DNA from 2 places in the Paenibacillus sp. Y916 genome. Region 2 is predicted to be linked to the other one. Evidence: predicted binding sites of a transcription regulator. Region 2 holds the regulator's gene; the other holds the start of a gene.
What was found. Region 2 encodes NrdR, which represses ribonucleotide reductase genes. Its sites were predicted from a motif close to AACACNATATATNGTGTT; they were not measured.
Positions count from the first base shown of each region.

Region 1 (8,226 bases), on a different contig from region 2:
GTTTGAAGATCAGAACAACTGGGAACTAATGGAATACTTCTGTCAGAAAGCCGGTGGACATCCCGATGTATGGTATGCGACAAACATTGAAATTTTTGATTATGTCACCGCTTTGCGCAACCTAAAGTTTAGCGTCGACCTCTCGGTTATTGTCAATAATTCGGCAGCCGATGTATGGGTATCCATTAATGACGTACCAGTTCATATTAAAGGCGGCAGCACATATAATTCAAAGCTAAATTAGGTGCTCTTTCTACAATTACCTAAAAAACAAACAGTCCTGATGCAGAAACTCTTCATTGGGACTGTTTGTGTTAGTATATTCTATTATCTTTGTGATGAATCTTTAATAATTCGATTTTTCTATTTCCGCCAAAAAGTTGAACAGTCTGCCTTATCCAAAATATTAAACTTAATCATTTTCTCAAGTAATGAGAAATCAACCGGACTATCCCACTGGATACGTACCAACTGCTTGGTTTGATCATAGCCAGCCTGCACAATCTCATCAGAAAAATGATTAATCCCTGCACACTCAGGGGCAACAGCCAAATGATGTTTGGCTACGCTAAAGCCAACAATATATGTGCCGTGATCGGTAAACATAGGCTGATTCCACGCAATTTTCGGCTCTAAATTTGCAAAATTGTTAACTACCCAAGCCAAAACTTCTTCCGTTCTCTCCCGATGTTGTGGGTTATCAATCTGCGCTAAGTATTCTGCAAAAACCTCCATATCGTTCTCTCCTAAAAAAATATTTTTGATCGATGTCATGTTCCATTCAAATATGTCAGAACGACATGGCATCCATTACTTTTTCACTTCTTCTTCAGTTTCGACAAGTCGATATCTTCTTTAATCCTGTAACGAATACGTTAAATGGACAATACTGCTGCTGTTTTGATTTTCACTCCAATCGGTATACGCCAGTTCTCTGCTCGAAGGGCTCCAAGAGGTTGTTACACCTTCGATATCTACCGCGATCTGAGTAGGCTTATCGGTTAACAGATCGTAGAGATAAAGTCCGTTAACAGTTGTACCGTTCTCATTGGTTTTCAGGATATAGGCAATCATTCGCTGATTCGGCGACCATGAAACACCGCCCAACTCCGCACCTTCCGCGATGATTTTTTTATTTCCCCCGTCCGCATCGCAAAGGATTAACGTTTGTTTCGAGGCGTTATCTTGCAACACCAATATTTGATTTCCGTCCGGCGACGGGGATATATTATAAACATGATCAAGATTTAAACTTGACTTAGTCTTCGTTTTTACATCCAGAGATTGTAAAATTTGATCGGAATGGGTATTGTAATAGAACTTATCCTTCATTTTTTGGACCGTAAATATGGGGTCCTCTTCCCCATATAGCCCAGTCACTGCTGCGATCTCCCCAGATATACTTGCCGTAAAGGCAGCGCCGCTGTAGGAAGTCCCAATAACCGTTTCAGCATCGGTCCAATGGGCGTTAATTGCCCCTCCGATTGGATCGCCCATGATGCCGAATGAATCCAAAGTATCCAGATTCATCACGTGAAAGACGGGATCCCCTAATGAGTATTCGCTATATAACAGATGCTTCTTGTCGGACGATAAGACAGCGTCGCCCAGAAACACCTCTTTTTGTTCTTTTAACAAATCGTATTGTTTGGTATTCAGATGATACAGATACAGGCTTTTGGGATAGGAATCCGATAGCTCTTCGAGGCTCATTTTGTCCAAATCTTCGTTTTCTTTTGAAATAATGACCGTTTCTTCATCCAACCAATCGGAGATGGCTATATTCTCATAGTGATCAATTTTCCCCACGGAAACATCGGGCTCGACTGATTCTTTGCTGGAATCGTCAATAACTGTTGTGGTATTCTCTGGCCCTTGAATGGCAGGGCTATTAACGACCGGATCTGTATTGCAGGCAGTGAGAGTCATTAGTAACGCTGGAACAATTGCCATCATGATTATTTGGGTTTTCTTCATTTAGATCTCCTCCTCGAATGATGTTCACAATCAGGAATGCACAACACAAAACTAACTATCGCAAAAAATATTTTTATCATACTATTCCCCTGTTACATTAGTGACGTGAACTGGAAGCGGCTTGTTACCATTTTCCCACAATTCCCAAAAGATTAATGACTTCAAATCATCTTGGGGTCTTCTCTAAAGAATTAGAGACATAGTATTTCATCATTTAAGTTTTAGGTTAACTAGCTGTCTCTATTGTTTATTGAGCTAGATGAAGCCCTTCTTTCCACTCAGTTTCTAATTCGCGGCCAAACTTTCTGACTGCATCATCAACTACATTTATCGAAAAATCTTGTTGCGACCCAAAAAATCTAAGTCTATATATTTTTTCTTCTCTTAGCTTTTTCCAATCCAATTGGTAAAGATGTTTCTCAAAAGAGACATACATACCATTTAATATAAAATTGTTTAACATCTCCAATGGGAATTTTGAAGTTACCTCAATATAATTTTTTATAGTTAAATTTGTCCATCCAAAACACAATTCATAAATTTTATTATTTTCTCTATAATACTTGAAATTAAGTTGGCAACCTTCGTCTTCCCCTGGTATACATCTTAAAAAAGTGAATTCGACAAAAGTACCATTGTTCTTTTTGTCATGTAGTTTAGCCATCTTCTCAAACTCCTTTAACAACCTGAATTAAGAGAAATATATTGACAAGATATTAGCTGGTTTTATTTCAATTGCCTTTTCATTTCATTCAACAGTAATCTCTTCAATGCTAGTGACATCAGGATTGTAAAAGAAAATCTTATCACCCAGTATGTGAAGGTAAAATGTTTTGTGGTCGCTGAGCTTTTGGGTTGTCTTATCGACTAGGTTTATCCGAAATAATTTCTTAGTATATTCTGAGTGGTTGCTGTAATATAACCAATCTCCTTTCACGTTAATATTTTGAGCATCATGTTCCGAGATTTTCTTTAATGACTTTCCGTCTGTACCCATTGTGTAAAGCTGCCCATCATAGTTAAAGAATAATGACTGGTCTTTTACATCTACCCACATGATATAGCCGCCATCCAACAGTTTCTTTTTATTATTACCATCAATCTCCATAACGAATAATTTGTTGAAATTAATCGTATAGAAAATATTTCTACCTGTTATAGCGATACTCGATACACCATTCTTTTCAAGCAACTCATTTGATGTTCCGTCCACCTTCATGCGATATAGCGGTTTATGCATAGAAGTTCCTTCCGTGTAATATATCCAATCACCCATAACTGTTACCAAGTTGCTCCCAATTCCAAAGTCCTTTAGAAGCGTTCGATCTGCCCCGTCTAAATCTGATTTGAAAAGTTTATTGTCACTTGTATAATAAAGAATTTCGTTAACGATGTTAAGATACTGGACGAATTTTCCATCACTGACTTTTTGTCTTTGGGAGCCATCTGTATTTACTTTGTAAAGTTTGCCGCTGTCACGATGATTATTGTAATAAATCCATTCTTTATATTCCACATACAAGCCATCGTTGTTTAGGTTACCTATTGTGTTTCCACTGACGTCTAGTGATTGTTTTGAGTCGTCCGTTATAATCGTTACACGATGGTTTTCATAATTTACCGACGCACCTAACGCTTCGGAGAGAAAACGAAGGGGTACCAATATTCTCCCATTTATTAACTTTGGAGCAGCTATAAGCGAAAATTGTTCGTGATCTTTATAGACCGTTTTAGAACCCATGCTTAGCTTAACCGTAGTGGTTCCTTTCGATATGAATACATCGTTGTTCTTCCATGAGATTATTTTACCTCCTAATGAATCCACAATAGAACGGATCGGGACAAAAACCGTTCCTTGATCATTAATAGGTTCCACATCTAAATTTATTACATAATCATTTACACTAACGATTATCGATTGTTTATCTACCGAATTTGCAAAACTCGTTCCTGAGCTTAGTAAACAAAAGGACAAGAGAAGAACAAAAGCCCTCTTCTTCAATATAGACACCTCATTTTCTGTCAATTTTTGCAACTTAAAAAAACCCCTCTCAAAAAATGTTTTTAGAAGATTCTATATAGTAATCTAGACGCAACTTTAAACCCAAAGTTCGCATTAAAGGAAAAATATTATTACCCAGCACTGTTGACCTAAGCTGCCCTTCAGTTTAGTACCAGTAACTACCATTTCAATCAACTACCGTTCGCCGTTAGCTTGATGTTGATAATCTATGATCTGCATTATCAATCTTCGTTAATTTTTGTTGTAGATCTAGCGGGGTAACCCATTAAACAAAAGCCTACAGAACTATTGTTCTGTAGGCTCAACTATCAGTATTTTTATTAGAATTTATATGATCCATTTTTCGCAACATTGTAGAATTTTTCGCAGCTTTCGCGATCCATCACAAACGATCACCAAAGTAAATATTAAACCTCACCCTACGAGCACTTACTATATCCACAGTTACTACACGTCTTACATCCTTCGATGCTGATAAGTGCAGCTGAACCACAGCTTGGACATAGGTCACGAGATGTTTGCTTTATCCCCTGATGATGTTGACCAGAGCCAGCGTTCGCTGATTCTACTGCGCGCGCTACAGGTGCTGGATCATGATCATGATCATGTTCACTCCCTGCATCACTCTGTACATGAGATTCTAGTGCTTTCGCAACCGCGTCTGCGATGGATTCCACACGATTCGCACCGAAGCCAATAGCGCCTGAACCACCGATTCCTTTAAGATGCTTAATAAGGAGTTCCACTTTCTGCCCATGATCTCCATAGCGGAGGAACAAGGAACATACACGACCTAAAGCTTCTGCCATAGCGAATACGTCAGATCCTGCCTTACCAACATTCAGGAAGATTTCGCTAGGGATTCCATTGAGATCGTTGATTGTTATATATGCCATCCCAAATGGTGTATTCACCTTATATGTCGCTCCACGCAGAACTTGTGGACGTCTCTTATACTTCTTATCAACGACTTTCGTCTCTTGCGATTCAACGGACGCTTCAGACGTCAGACTTCCACTTAGTGATTCTAGAGCAGCATCTTCACCTGCAATATGATCCACTACTTGATTCTCTTCTTCCACTTCTTGTGCCACATTGTCCACAGATTCCTTCTTTTCCGTATTGAGAACTTGCGTGTCACGACTACCATCACGATAGATGGTTACGCCTTTGCAACCGAGATCGAATGCCAGCTCATAGAGCTCTGCCGTCTCTTCTACGGTAAAGTCGGAAGGACAGTTGGCTGTCTTCGAGATGGAGCTATCTACCCAGCGCTGAATCGCTGCTTGTACATAAATATGCTCTTTAGCCGACAGATCCATCGATGTGACGAAATAATCCGGCAATTCCTGACCAGGATGTGCTTCAATCCACTCCTGCGCGATCGGCACGAATTGCTCATCATAACCTAGACGACTTTGACGATAATATTTGAATGCGAAATATGGCTCAATCCCCGTTGAAGTCCCGACCATTGTACCCGTACTACCTGTCGGTGCTTGCGTAATGACTGTCACGTTACGCATACCTTTTTCTCTAATAGCTTGGCCAACTTCTGGGTAGACTTCCGTCATATTACGCATGAATCCACTTTGTAAGTATTTCTCAGCATCAAATGCTGTGAATGAACCTTTCTCTTCCGCAATATCTGCCGATGCCAAGTAAGATTCGCGAGCTATGAAACCAAATACTTTATCAAGGAATTCCAATGATTCTGGGCTACCGTAACGAATATTCAGTTTAATCATCAATTCTGCGAGCCCCATCGTACCTAGACCTACACGCCGCTCCTTCTTCTGGTTCTTCTCATTCTCTTCAAAATGGTAAGGTGTCTTGTTAATGACATTATCCAAGAAGCGCACCGAATAACGAGTTGTTGTTGCTAGTTCATCCCAATTCACATCATGCGTCTTCGCATCGTAGAACTTCGATAAATTAATCGCAGATAAATTACATACACCCCAAGCCGGCAAGCCTTGCTCACCACAAGGATTCGTACAAATAATCGGGTTAAAATACCAACTGTTAGACATATCATTATAACGTTCCATGAATACGACACCAGGTTCAGCGGATTTCCATGCCGCTTCCGTAATCGTATTCCAAATTTCACGTGCTTTCACCGTACGGTACGGGATCACTTTGCCTCCAGCTTGCTTCCACTTATCTAAATCGCCATCCCACGTTTCATCGTAACCAGGCATTGATGTGTCTGGGAATACTAATTCCCAATCTAGATCTTCTTTGACAGCCTTCATGAACCCATTGCTCACACAAACAGATAGGTTAGCATTCGTTACTTGACCCATCGTCTGCTTCACCGTAATGAAATCTAGTACATCCGGATGCCAATCGTTAATCATCAACATGAGCGCCCCACGTCGGCTACCACCCTGTTCAATTAGACCCGTCGTATAACTGAATAGACCTCCCCATGATACAGCACCACTTGATGAACCATTTACCCCTTTGACGATCGATCTATGCGGTCGAAGGGATGATAAGTTTATCCCCACACCTCCACCACGTGCCATAATCTCTGTCATCTCCGAAAGAGTGTTCATAATACCGCCACGGCTGTCTTTTGGTGAAGGGATAACATAACAGTTAAACAAGGTCAGTTCTTCACTCGCACCAGCTCCTGCCGCAATCCGTCCCCCAGGAACAAGCTTCCAATCATCCAACAGATAACGGAACTTCCCTTGCCATTCGGCTTGAAGCTCTGGTGTCTCCTCAACAGAGGACATCGCCTTCGCTAAGCGATCCCACATCTCTTCAGGTGTCTTCTCAATATTCAATGTAAGCTTCTCAACTTGAGACTCTACAAGTTCGCCACTGCGCGTTTTCACCGTTACCGATCTACCCTCGCGCTTAACAATTTCGCCTACTTCCTTCGTTGGGAATTTAGGGTCATCCTTCGTCAGGACTAGAACTACATCCCCTACCTTAGCGTTATTACTATCCGCATCTTTCCACGCGTATCTATCCAGAAATATTTTCTCACTTAAGCCCTCTAATCGGCTTGTATGCTGTAATTCGCTCAAAAAAACAACCTCCCATTAATGGTATTCATGTTTTGAAATCCGAGATTCCAAAACTATATTCCACAATATATTGTGCTCAGAATATTATACTACACTACATATTGTAATTCTATGCCGAATTGGTGAAATTTCAGCCAAGAAACCTATTCATTATTAGACAATCTTCATTTTCCTCTATCAACCTCTTTCTTTCATCATTAGTTATGAACTCCACTACTTCAGTGCATACTACACCTTACAGTGAATTCTATTCATTCAAAAGGGAGGGTAATCATGGATACGCCAAGCACTCATCCTCACATTATGACGACACAAGAGTTGCCCGTTCCACTCGTGATTGATAATCGTTGGCTTGAAGATTTAGAGAATCGTGTTGACAAAGGAGGACCTTGGGGCGACTGGCGATTGTTCCAATTAGCTGTACAGGGTGAAGAATCCCGTTTGGTTACAAGTTTTGATGAATTACAATGTCTCAAATACCTTCAAGGTCTAACCCCGCTTCCCCATCAAATAGATACGGCACGTAAAGTATTATTTAACATGTCTGGGAGAGCTATTCTGGCAGATGAAGTAGGGCTGGGTAAGACAATTGAGGCTGGACTTATTCTAAAAGAATATATCATTCGCGGGCTAGTCTCGAAAGTGCTTATTCTCGTACCGGCGTCATTGGTTCTTCAGTGGGTTCGTGAATTGAATAGTAAGTTTGGCATTCCAGCCGTCGCTCAGAAGAAAGCCTACTCTTGGAACTCAGATATCGTCGTAGCTTCTATGGATACAGCGAAGAGAGATCCTCACAAGGAAATTCTATTAGATCAAGAATATGACATGCTCATTATTGATGAAGCACATAAACTCAAAAATAAGAAGACATCGAACTACCAATTCATCCAAAAGCTCAGGAAGAAATATTGTCTGCTACTCACAGCAACTCCTGTTCAGAACGACCTTCGAGAGTTATTCAATCTGATCACACTGCTGAAGCCTGGTCAACTTGGGAAACAGGGTGAGTTCTCCACGAACTATGTTGTCGATAAGCGCATCGCTAAGAACGAAGGACTATTGAAAGACGAACTTTCTAAGGTCATGATTCGTAATCGTCGGGGCGAAGGTCCTACTATTTTCACCAAAAGAACGGTTCGTAATGTCAATCTTCAACTATCTCCTGACGAGCAAGCTTTATAT
Region 1 covers NZ_JBXCJA010000002.1:664,962-673,187, forward strand. Annotated here, with positions in the region: gene AC1TO9_RS07420 (polysaccharide deacetylase family protein) at 1-244, shown strand, start outside; gene AC1TO9_RS07425 (iron chaperone) at 364-735, opposite strand; gene AC1TO9_RS07430 (TolB family protein) at 856-1,977, opposite strand; gene AC1TO9_RS07435 (hypothetical protein) at 2,225-2,641, opposite strand; gene AC1TO9_RS07440 (DUF5050 domain-containing protein) at 2,726-4,012, opposite strand; gene AC1TO9_RS07445 (adenosylcobalamin-dependent ribonucleoside-diphosphate reductase) at 4,420-7,044, opposite strand; gene AC1TO9_RS07450 (DEAD/DEAH box helicase) at 7,318-8,226, shown strand, end outside.
Region 1: the regulator NrdR is predicted to act here: its motif matches at 7,104-7,121, upstream of AC1TO9_RS07445 (adenosylcobalamin-dependent ribonucleoside-diphosphate reductase).

Region 2 (8,226 bases):
AGAGAGGTGTTTTTAGCAAAGATGGTAATAAAAAATTACGTGAGATATTCAATCAAGCACCTGTTGAATGAGAATAAGTACAGCTGTAGAACATGCCATTTTCTGGCATATGAAACGAATCACTGACTCATCACGGCGGAAGGTTTGATAAACAACTTGCTAGAGAAAATCATAAAAGACAATACCAAAGGAGAATTATATGAGCCACTAGCTACCTTTTTATTGAAATATTCATATTGACTAACTAAACCGTGTTGAGCTGAAATCGTTAGAATATTATTCGATATTTGTTCCGTATTTTTTCTAGTTATACGATCCGCAACACTTCCTAGAGTCACGGTATTCCATTCAATCGGTATCTCACCCAATTCAGTCTGCTTATATTCCGTATTTTCAATTTTCTCGTCCGCTGTTGAAAGAATTTCAGCGATCTTTTAAAATAGAATTTATTGAATAGCTTAAATAAGCACCATTAATATTTGTATTGGGTCTGAATATATTGGTATCGCCACCGATAAGAACCTTATCAACTAAAAGAGAACTAGCATATGCAATGTCATAAGCAGATTACTCTCCATATTATTTCGTCCCCAATTCGTCCCCATTACACCAAATTCAAAAAACTCATTAACTAATAAAGCATTTACCTAAAACAAAAAAACCCTTACAGAGTAAGGGTTTGAAGGATAAAATTTAAGGTGGAGCCTAGTGGGATCGAACCCCTGACCTCATCACTGCCAGCGATGCGCTCTACCACGGATGGTCATTTACACAACCATAAAATAGAGTGAGGATAAAGATGTTATAGTATTTTTATTCTTGCCATTTTTCACGAACTGTTCGACTCATACTAATAATAGCTTCTCACCATAAACTTTAAGTGCTTAAACTCCATCATTTTCCTTCACCATTCGGGACTCACACCCTATAGATAGCGCCCATGCTGGGCGCAAAATAAAAAGGTCATCATTTTTCACATAATGATGACCTTCCTGCTTCGTATAGCCAAATTGAAAGTATATTAGGAAAGCTTCATAATAGATATTGAAGCGCCTTGACCTCGAGTTACCAATTCCACAAGTTCTGAAGCTCCATATAATTGAAGAGAAATTTTGCTTCCTGCAGTAATATACTCTATCACAGTAGCTGAATAATTTGATTGAGCATGACCTGGAGGAATGGTAGAAGTCAAAAGTGAAAAATCATTTATGAGTAACCGGGTTCCAATGCTTTTTGCCTCCGTCAAATTAACATGGTAGGTAATGTAATAAAATCCCGTTTGTTTAACTTCTATACCGTCAGATAAATGAGTGTAGTTTGTTGTATTAAGTGAAGCCGACGGCCAAGGTATTTTTATTCCCTCATAAGTGACAGAAACCGCTGTATTTTGCGTGACAGCATTTGCCCAAGGAATGGAGTTACTTCCTGACTCGCCTTGTGGGCCAGCAGCTCCAGTTGCACCCGTGTCGCCCTTATCTCCCTTATCACCTTGCGGTCCCGATGCTCCAGTTGCACCCGTGTCGCCCTTATCTCCTTTATCACCTTGCAATCCTGTTGATCCTGCTGGCCCTGTGTCGCCTGTGTCGCCTTTATCACCTTGCGGTCCTGCTGGTCCTGTTGCTCCCGTGTCGCCTATATCTCCTTTATCACCTTGCAATCCTGTTGGTCCTGCTGGTCCTGCTGACCCTGTGTCGCCTTTAGCTCCTTTATCACCTTGCGATCCTGTTGGTCCTGTTGGTCCTGTTGCTCCTGCGTCACCTTGCTCGCCCTGATCACCCTTTTCACCTGTTGGCTTTTCACTTGCTGACTGAGTATTAATATTGACTTGTCCCTTAGCACCATCACCCTCCCAAGCTATTTCCAACCCAAGAGAAGTGGCGAGCGCTCGAATCGGCAAGTATACACTGCCATGGAACGATAGAGGAGAAATTTTATTACCGTTTGTATCTAACAATTGAATCTGCTTGCCATCTACAGAAAGAGTAGCATTGGATACTTTCCCTGAAATTGTAGACCCTGTGTTCAATCCAGTATCATTATTAGGGGAGGCAGTAAATGAGATAGAGCTAGTTGTAATGTAAACCGCTTGCTCTGCTTGACTCCAGTCTACTTTTAATCCGAGTAGCTGAGAGGTCGCACGAAGTGGCAAATATAATGAGTTATCAATAGAAATTGAAAGGATATCCTGTTCTGCCTTCTTACCATCTACATAAATTGGAGTATTTGTTACCTTCCCTAGCGTATTTTCTGTCGCTGCTGCAACGGGTAATGCAAACATACTAGAAGCAATCAAACTAGAAGCAATCAAAATAAAAACAAGCAAAGCGCTCATTTGCTTCTTAATCTTATTATACCCACCCATCAATTCATATTTCATTTTCTTTTCAATGATCAAAATAATCTTACTCCCCTCGATATACATATTATTTTAAATAAATGAAAACAATCATCGTTAGCATTCCTTCAATATAGTTATAACATATCTTTTTGTAATAAAATGTAGTGCTGATTACAAAAAACAAAAAAAGAGCAATCTATATAAATTGAATTAATGTTTTTGAAAACTATGGTAAGAAAAACATTGCCTGCTTGTCGGATAAGAAAGGAAACCTATTGGAACGGGATATAGTTCGTTTAACTCGCTATTCCATCATAGGATGTCCGAATCTTGTTCATATGCTAACATAGCCAACTCGACGAGGACTTTTAGCGGTAGATTGAGACGCCGTACTCCTCCACATTCGCTTCGTGCGCGCGGTCTGCCTTGTGGCTCCACCATAATAAACAGAAAACCACGTCCTATGGACGTGGTTGATTTGTTTTATTGGTGGAGCCTAGGGGGATCGAACCCCTGACCTCATCACTGCCAGCGATGCGCTCTCCCAGCTGAGCTAAGGCCCCATTGACTTTGACAACAACTAATAACTTATCAAACAATAAAGATTATGTCAATATCAATATATCCCCTTGATAATATTCCTCTTATTCCTCAGACGTACTTTTAGATAAAAGAGTCTTCAGTTCTTTCATGAACATATTAATATCCTTAAATTGGCGATATACAGAAGCAAATCGTACATAAGCAACCTCATCCACCTGATATAGCTCTTCCATCACCAGTTCCCCGATCTGTTGACTTTCCACTTCTGGTACAGCCGTATCGCGAAGTGCCTTTTCTACCTCTGAGACGATCATATCGAACTGTTCTACAGATACTGGTCGTTTCTCGCAAGCTCGAATCAATCCGCGCATCATCTTATCTCTGCTAAACTCCTCACGATTACCATTCTTCTTGATTACAATTAGAGGGGCTTCTTCAACCATTTCAAACGTAGTGAATCTCCGTGCACATTGTTCACATTCACGCCTACGTCGGATCGATTTATTCTCATTCGCCGGACGCGAATCCAACACCTTAGTTCCCGAATAGTCACAGAAAGGGCACTTCATTTTCCTCAACACTTCCTTTTCACAGTGGATTAGTCCAACATTTATATTTATTTCCTTAATTTTCACACTTTATTTAGTTATGAAGATTGTATTTAAAGCACATAATACTTTTACCAACAGCGAGGAGGTGAACAACAATGAGCTCAAACAGCAACTCTAACAACTTAGTTGTAACTAAAGCTACAGGTGCCCTTGAACAAATGAAATATGAAATTGCTCAAGAACTTGGAATTAGCATTCCTCAAGATGGATATCAAGGTAATATGACTTCATATGAGAACGGTTCAATCGGAGGGTATATTACCAAACGATTAGTAACCATTGCAGAACAACAATTGGCTGGTCAATACAGCTAGTATAATTTAGATTAGGAGTGTTGGGCCGGATTAATATCTAGCCTAACACTTCTTTTTAGTTCATCAACATTAGAACTTATCATACACATCCGTATATTTCTCGTAATAATATAATACACGTTGTACATAATGCCTAGTCTGATCAATCGGAATTTCTTTAACCGTTTCAATTTGTCCATCCCATAGACCTTTATTCATCCAGCTTTTCACATTACCCGGACCTGCATTGTATGCGGCAATGGCTATCGCCCTATTACCATCAAACTGCTTAAATAAAGAGGATAAGTACCAGGTACCTAGCTGAATATTAGGACTGACTTCATGCTTAATCCGATCTAGAGATACTTCAGGGAGTTTAGCCATTTCCATAGCCCAAGTCGCTGTAGTCGGCATAAGTTGCATAATTCCAATCGCACCTTTACTCGACTCTTTACCCGTCTTAAAATTTGACTCTACTCGGATAATAGCAGCAATTAAATACGGATCAACATCATACTCTTCAGCTTGAAGTTTAATCTCTTCTTTGAAATGAATAGGATAAAACCAAGACATCCAATTACCATTGAAGAATAACAACATGACAAATGTAGTGAAAAGAAGCATAAGTACCCTCTTTTTACGAAAAAGTCTCATAACTGGCCTAACTGGAGCCATAATTCATTTACTTGTTGCTCCGTTGTCGCTAAGCTATCACTGTTATCGATTACGAGATCTGTCATAGTCTTCTTCATTTCTATATCCATTTGTGCGTGGAGCCTAGCTTCCGCTTCATCATTAGACAAGCCATCTCTTTGCATCAACCTTAGCTTCTGTATATCCCTTGATACATATACCACCAGCACTTGTTCGAACATCGATTGTAGTCCTGATTCTAACAATAGAGGGATATCAACCACAATGAGCGTTTCCGGATTCTGCTTCTCGAGTTCCTTCATACGTTCACTCAATTGTTTGCGAATTTCAGGATGACTAATATCATTCAATATCTTAAGAGCTTCTTTATCATTAAATACAATACTCCCGAGCTTCTTCCGATCTAAAGTACCGTCTGCTTGTAATATAGCTTGTCCAAAAAAATTCGTCACTGCAGTAAGAACAGGCTGACCCGGGAGCATAACATCCCGGGCAATGGCATCTGCATCAACTAGCAAAGCCCCCTTCTTCACCAGAAGAGAGGACACGGTACTCTTCCCTGTAGCAATTCCTCCGGTTAATCCTATATTCATATTTCACCTCATAATAGCTTCATTATTCCCATTATTATTAACATTAAAGCTGGCAATGCCGTCATGTGCCGTGTCCATGATTTCATAGCAAATCGAAACCCTGTATTCATACCCATAACGAGAAAACTACCACTAAAGACAGCTATAACTAGCGATGTGGACAAGGGCGAAAAACCAAGTAGAGCTGCACCCAAACCTGCTCCGAATGCATCTAAAGACAACGCGATCCCCAACCACATCGCCTCATAACCCGAGATACTACCCGATTTATCCACGTCAGCGGAGGATGGAGTCCTTAATATTTGAATAACAAGCCCCATTTTGCGAATTTCAAATGTGAACAATTTGCGCTCCACTGGAAGTTGAGGATTTCCCTCCATCTTCTCAATAATTACAGGTTTAACCACTTGCTCCTTCTCCTTCTGCACAACCATCTGGACCAAAGACCATAATCCCATAATTATGAGAATAATAGCCCCTACAACAGACGCTACAGTAGGAGTAATAAAGTTCGCTAACATAACACCCACTTGCATCGAAATGTAAATAACAACACCCGAAAGAGTAGATATGATCATAATCGAAAGCAAGGGAATCTTCACCTGCTTCAAGCCATATGTAATCCCCACTCCAAAACTATCCAAACTTACCGCAAAAGCCAGCAACATCAGTGCAAAAATATGACTGTGCACCCCTGTCCCCTCCCTATCTCGTACGGAAGCATCGAATATTTCATCCGAAACTCTTCCGTAGCCATTGATGTATCCTCCGTTATTATATGGAAGACGAAACGGGTGGGTGCACATTAACATCATTATTACTGCTTAAGAGATCGTTCGCACTTGGAGCCTTTGACATCTCGGACAGAAATGCGTACCTCTTCCGCCCACAACTATCTTTTCGATAAGTGATCCACAGTTGATACAAGGTTTGTTCTCACGTCCGTACACTTGAAGTTCCTGCTGGAACATCCCCATCTCTCCTTGGCCATCCACATATGATTTGATCGAGGATCCTCCCGCTTCAATGGATTCCAATAATATTCTGACGATGGAGCCATGTAATATCCCAAGCTGCTTGTCCTCTATAGAATTTGTTGGTTGCTCTGGATGGATTCCCGCTTTAAATAAAGATTCATCTACATAGATATTACCAATTCCGACGACATATACCTGGTTCAAGAGGACTGATTTAATCTTAGTCTTCTTCCCCGTTAGTATCTTCTTGAATTGCTCTAGCGTAAATGACTCATCTAATGGCTCAACACCTAGCTTAGATAACGGTAAATTCACAAGATCCTCACCTGCTGCGAACAAGTGCATTGTACCAAATTGTCGGACATCTTTATAACGCAATTCTGTACCGTCGTTGAAATGAAAGACAACATGCGTATGCTTCTCTACTGGGTCTTGACTAGAGTAAAGACCGTATCTTCCTTCCATCCGTAAATGGGATACGAGTACAAGCCCATCCATCAGAATACGTAAAAATTTCCCACGTCGTTCCACACCTTGAACAGTATGTCCTGCAATCAAAAAGGAAAACTCATCTATATCATCAGGACGCTGAATAATTCGCCCCAAATGAACACTAACACGATCAATCGTTTTGTTTTTAATTAATACATTCAATGTGTTCTTTATCGTTTCTACTTCCGGTAATTCCGGCATAATGCTCTCACCTCTAACCCATTATAACGAAATTCTGACCTTTAGGGCTACTATTTAGCTTCATACCAGTTACTACCAAAGCTAACTTCAGCTTGTAGTGGAACAACAAGTTGAAGAGCTTGTGCCATAATTTCAGGGACAAGTGATTTCATCATCTCAAGTTCATCTTCAGGAACTTCGAATACCAATTCATCATGAACTTGTAGAAGCATACGGCTCTTTAATTTTTTATCTGAGAGCGCCTGATCCATATGCACCATTGCCAACTTAATAATATCTGCTGCCGTACCTTGGATAGGTGTATTCATCGCCGTACGTTCTGCGAATGATCGAAGATTGAAGTTACTGGAATTAATCTCAGGAAGATACCTTCTTCTGCCTAATAGCGTCGTGACATAACCATTCTCCTTGGCTTCTTTCACAATATCACCCATAAATTGTCTGACGCCTTGGAACACCTCGAAATATTGTTCGATAAATTGAGAAGCTTCTTTCCTCGTAATATTCAGATTCTGCGATAATCCATAATCACTAATGCCATACACGATACCGAAATTGACTGCCTTAGCAGAACGACGCATATTAGAATCTACTTCTTCTGGCTTCACTCCAAATACGTCCATAGCCGTCTTCGTATGAATGTCCATATTTTGAATGAAGGCTTCTTTAAGGTTCTCATCATTAGAGATATGTGCCAACACACGTAATTCAATCTGCGAATAGTCGGCCGCTAGAATAGACCACCCTGGTTCAGAAGGTACAAAAGCTTTACGGATTTTGCGACCTTCCTCAAGTCGAATCGGAATATTCTGTAGATTCGGAAATTGACTACTCAATCGACCCGTTGCAGCAATGGTCTGACGATAATACGTATGCACTTTACCTGTCTTAGGAGAGATCTCTTTAAGTAATCCTTCTACATAAGTTGATTGCAATTTAGCAAGTGTCCGATATTGTAGAATGAGTTGGACAACTTCATGATAAGGCGCTAGCTTCTCAAGTACCTCAGCATCAGTTGAGAATCCAGTCTTCGTCTTCTTCACTGCTGGAAGACCTAACTTCACGAATAGAATCTCACCTAACTGCTTCGGTGAATTTATATTAAACTTTGCATCTGCAATACGGTATATTTCTTCTTCAAGATGATGGATCTGCTCCGCAAGCTCCTTACCAAGCTGTTGTAAGCCCTCTGGGTTAACTTGGATCCCTTGCTTCTCCATATCTGCCAAAATACGTGATAGCGGCATCTCAAGGTCATGAAATAATGACTTCATCTCATTCTTATCCAACTCTTCCTCCTGCTTCGGAATAATACTAAGGATGGTAGCTGATTTACGTGCCAAGTGATTGCTCAGAACATCTACATCAGGCACTTTATATTTCGCACCTTTTCCGAATACATCTTCTTCATTAGCTACGGCTGATAAGCCATATTTGGAAGCCAATGCACTTACCGTTTGGTTGGATTCTGTTGGATCAAGCAAGTATGCAGCTAATTGAACATCAAAGTCTACACCAGCAAAG
Region 2 covers NZ_JBXCJA010000014.1:95,219-103,444, reverse strand. Annotated here, with positions in the region: gene AC1TO9_RS21680 (hypothetical protein) at 1-71, shown strand, start outside; gene AC1TO9_RS21675 (hypothetical protein) at 120-368, opposite strand; gene AC1TO9_RS21670 (BclA C-terminal domain-containing protein) at 1,022-2,395, opposite strand; tRNA gene AC1TO9_RS21665 (tRNA-Ala) at 2,826-2,901, opposite strand; gene nrdR (transcriptional regulator NrdR) at 2,983-3,450, opposite strand; gene AC1TO9_RS21655 (alpha/beta-type small acid-soluble spore protein) at 3,588-3,806, shown strand; gene AC1TO9_RS21650 (lytic transglycosylase domain-containing protein) at 3,876-4,439, opposite strand; gene coaE (dephospho-CoA kinase) at 4,436-5,032, opposite strand; gene ytaF (sporulation membrane protein YtaF) at 5,041-5,724, opposite strand; gene mutM (DNA-formamidopyrimidine glycosylase) at 5,857-6,702, opposite strand; gene polA (DNA polymerase I) at 6,753-8,226, opposite strand, start outside.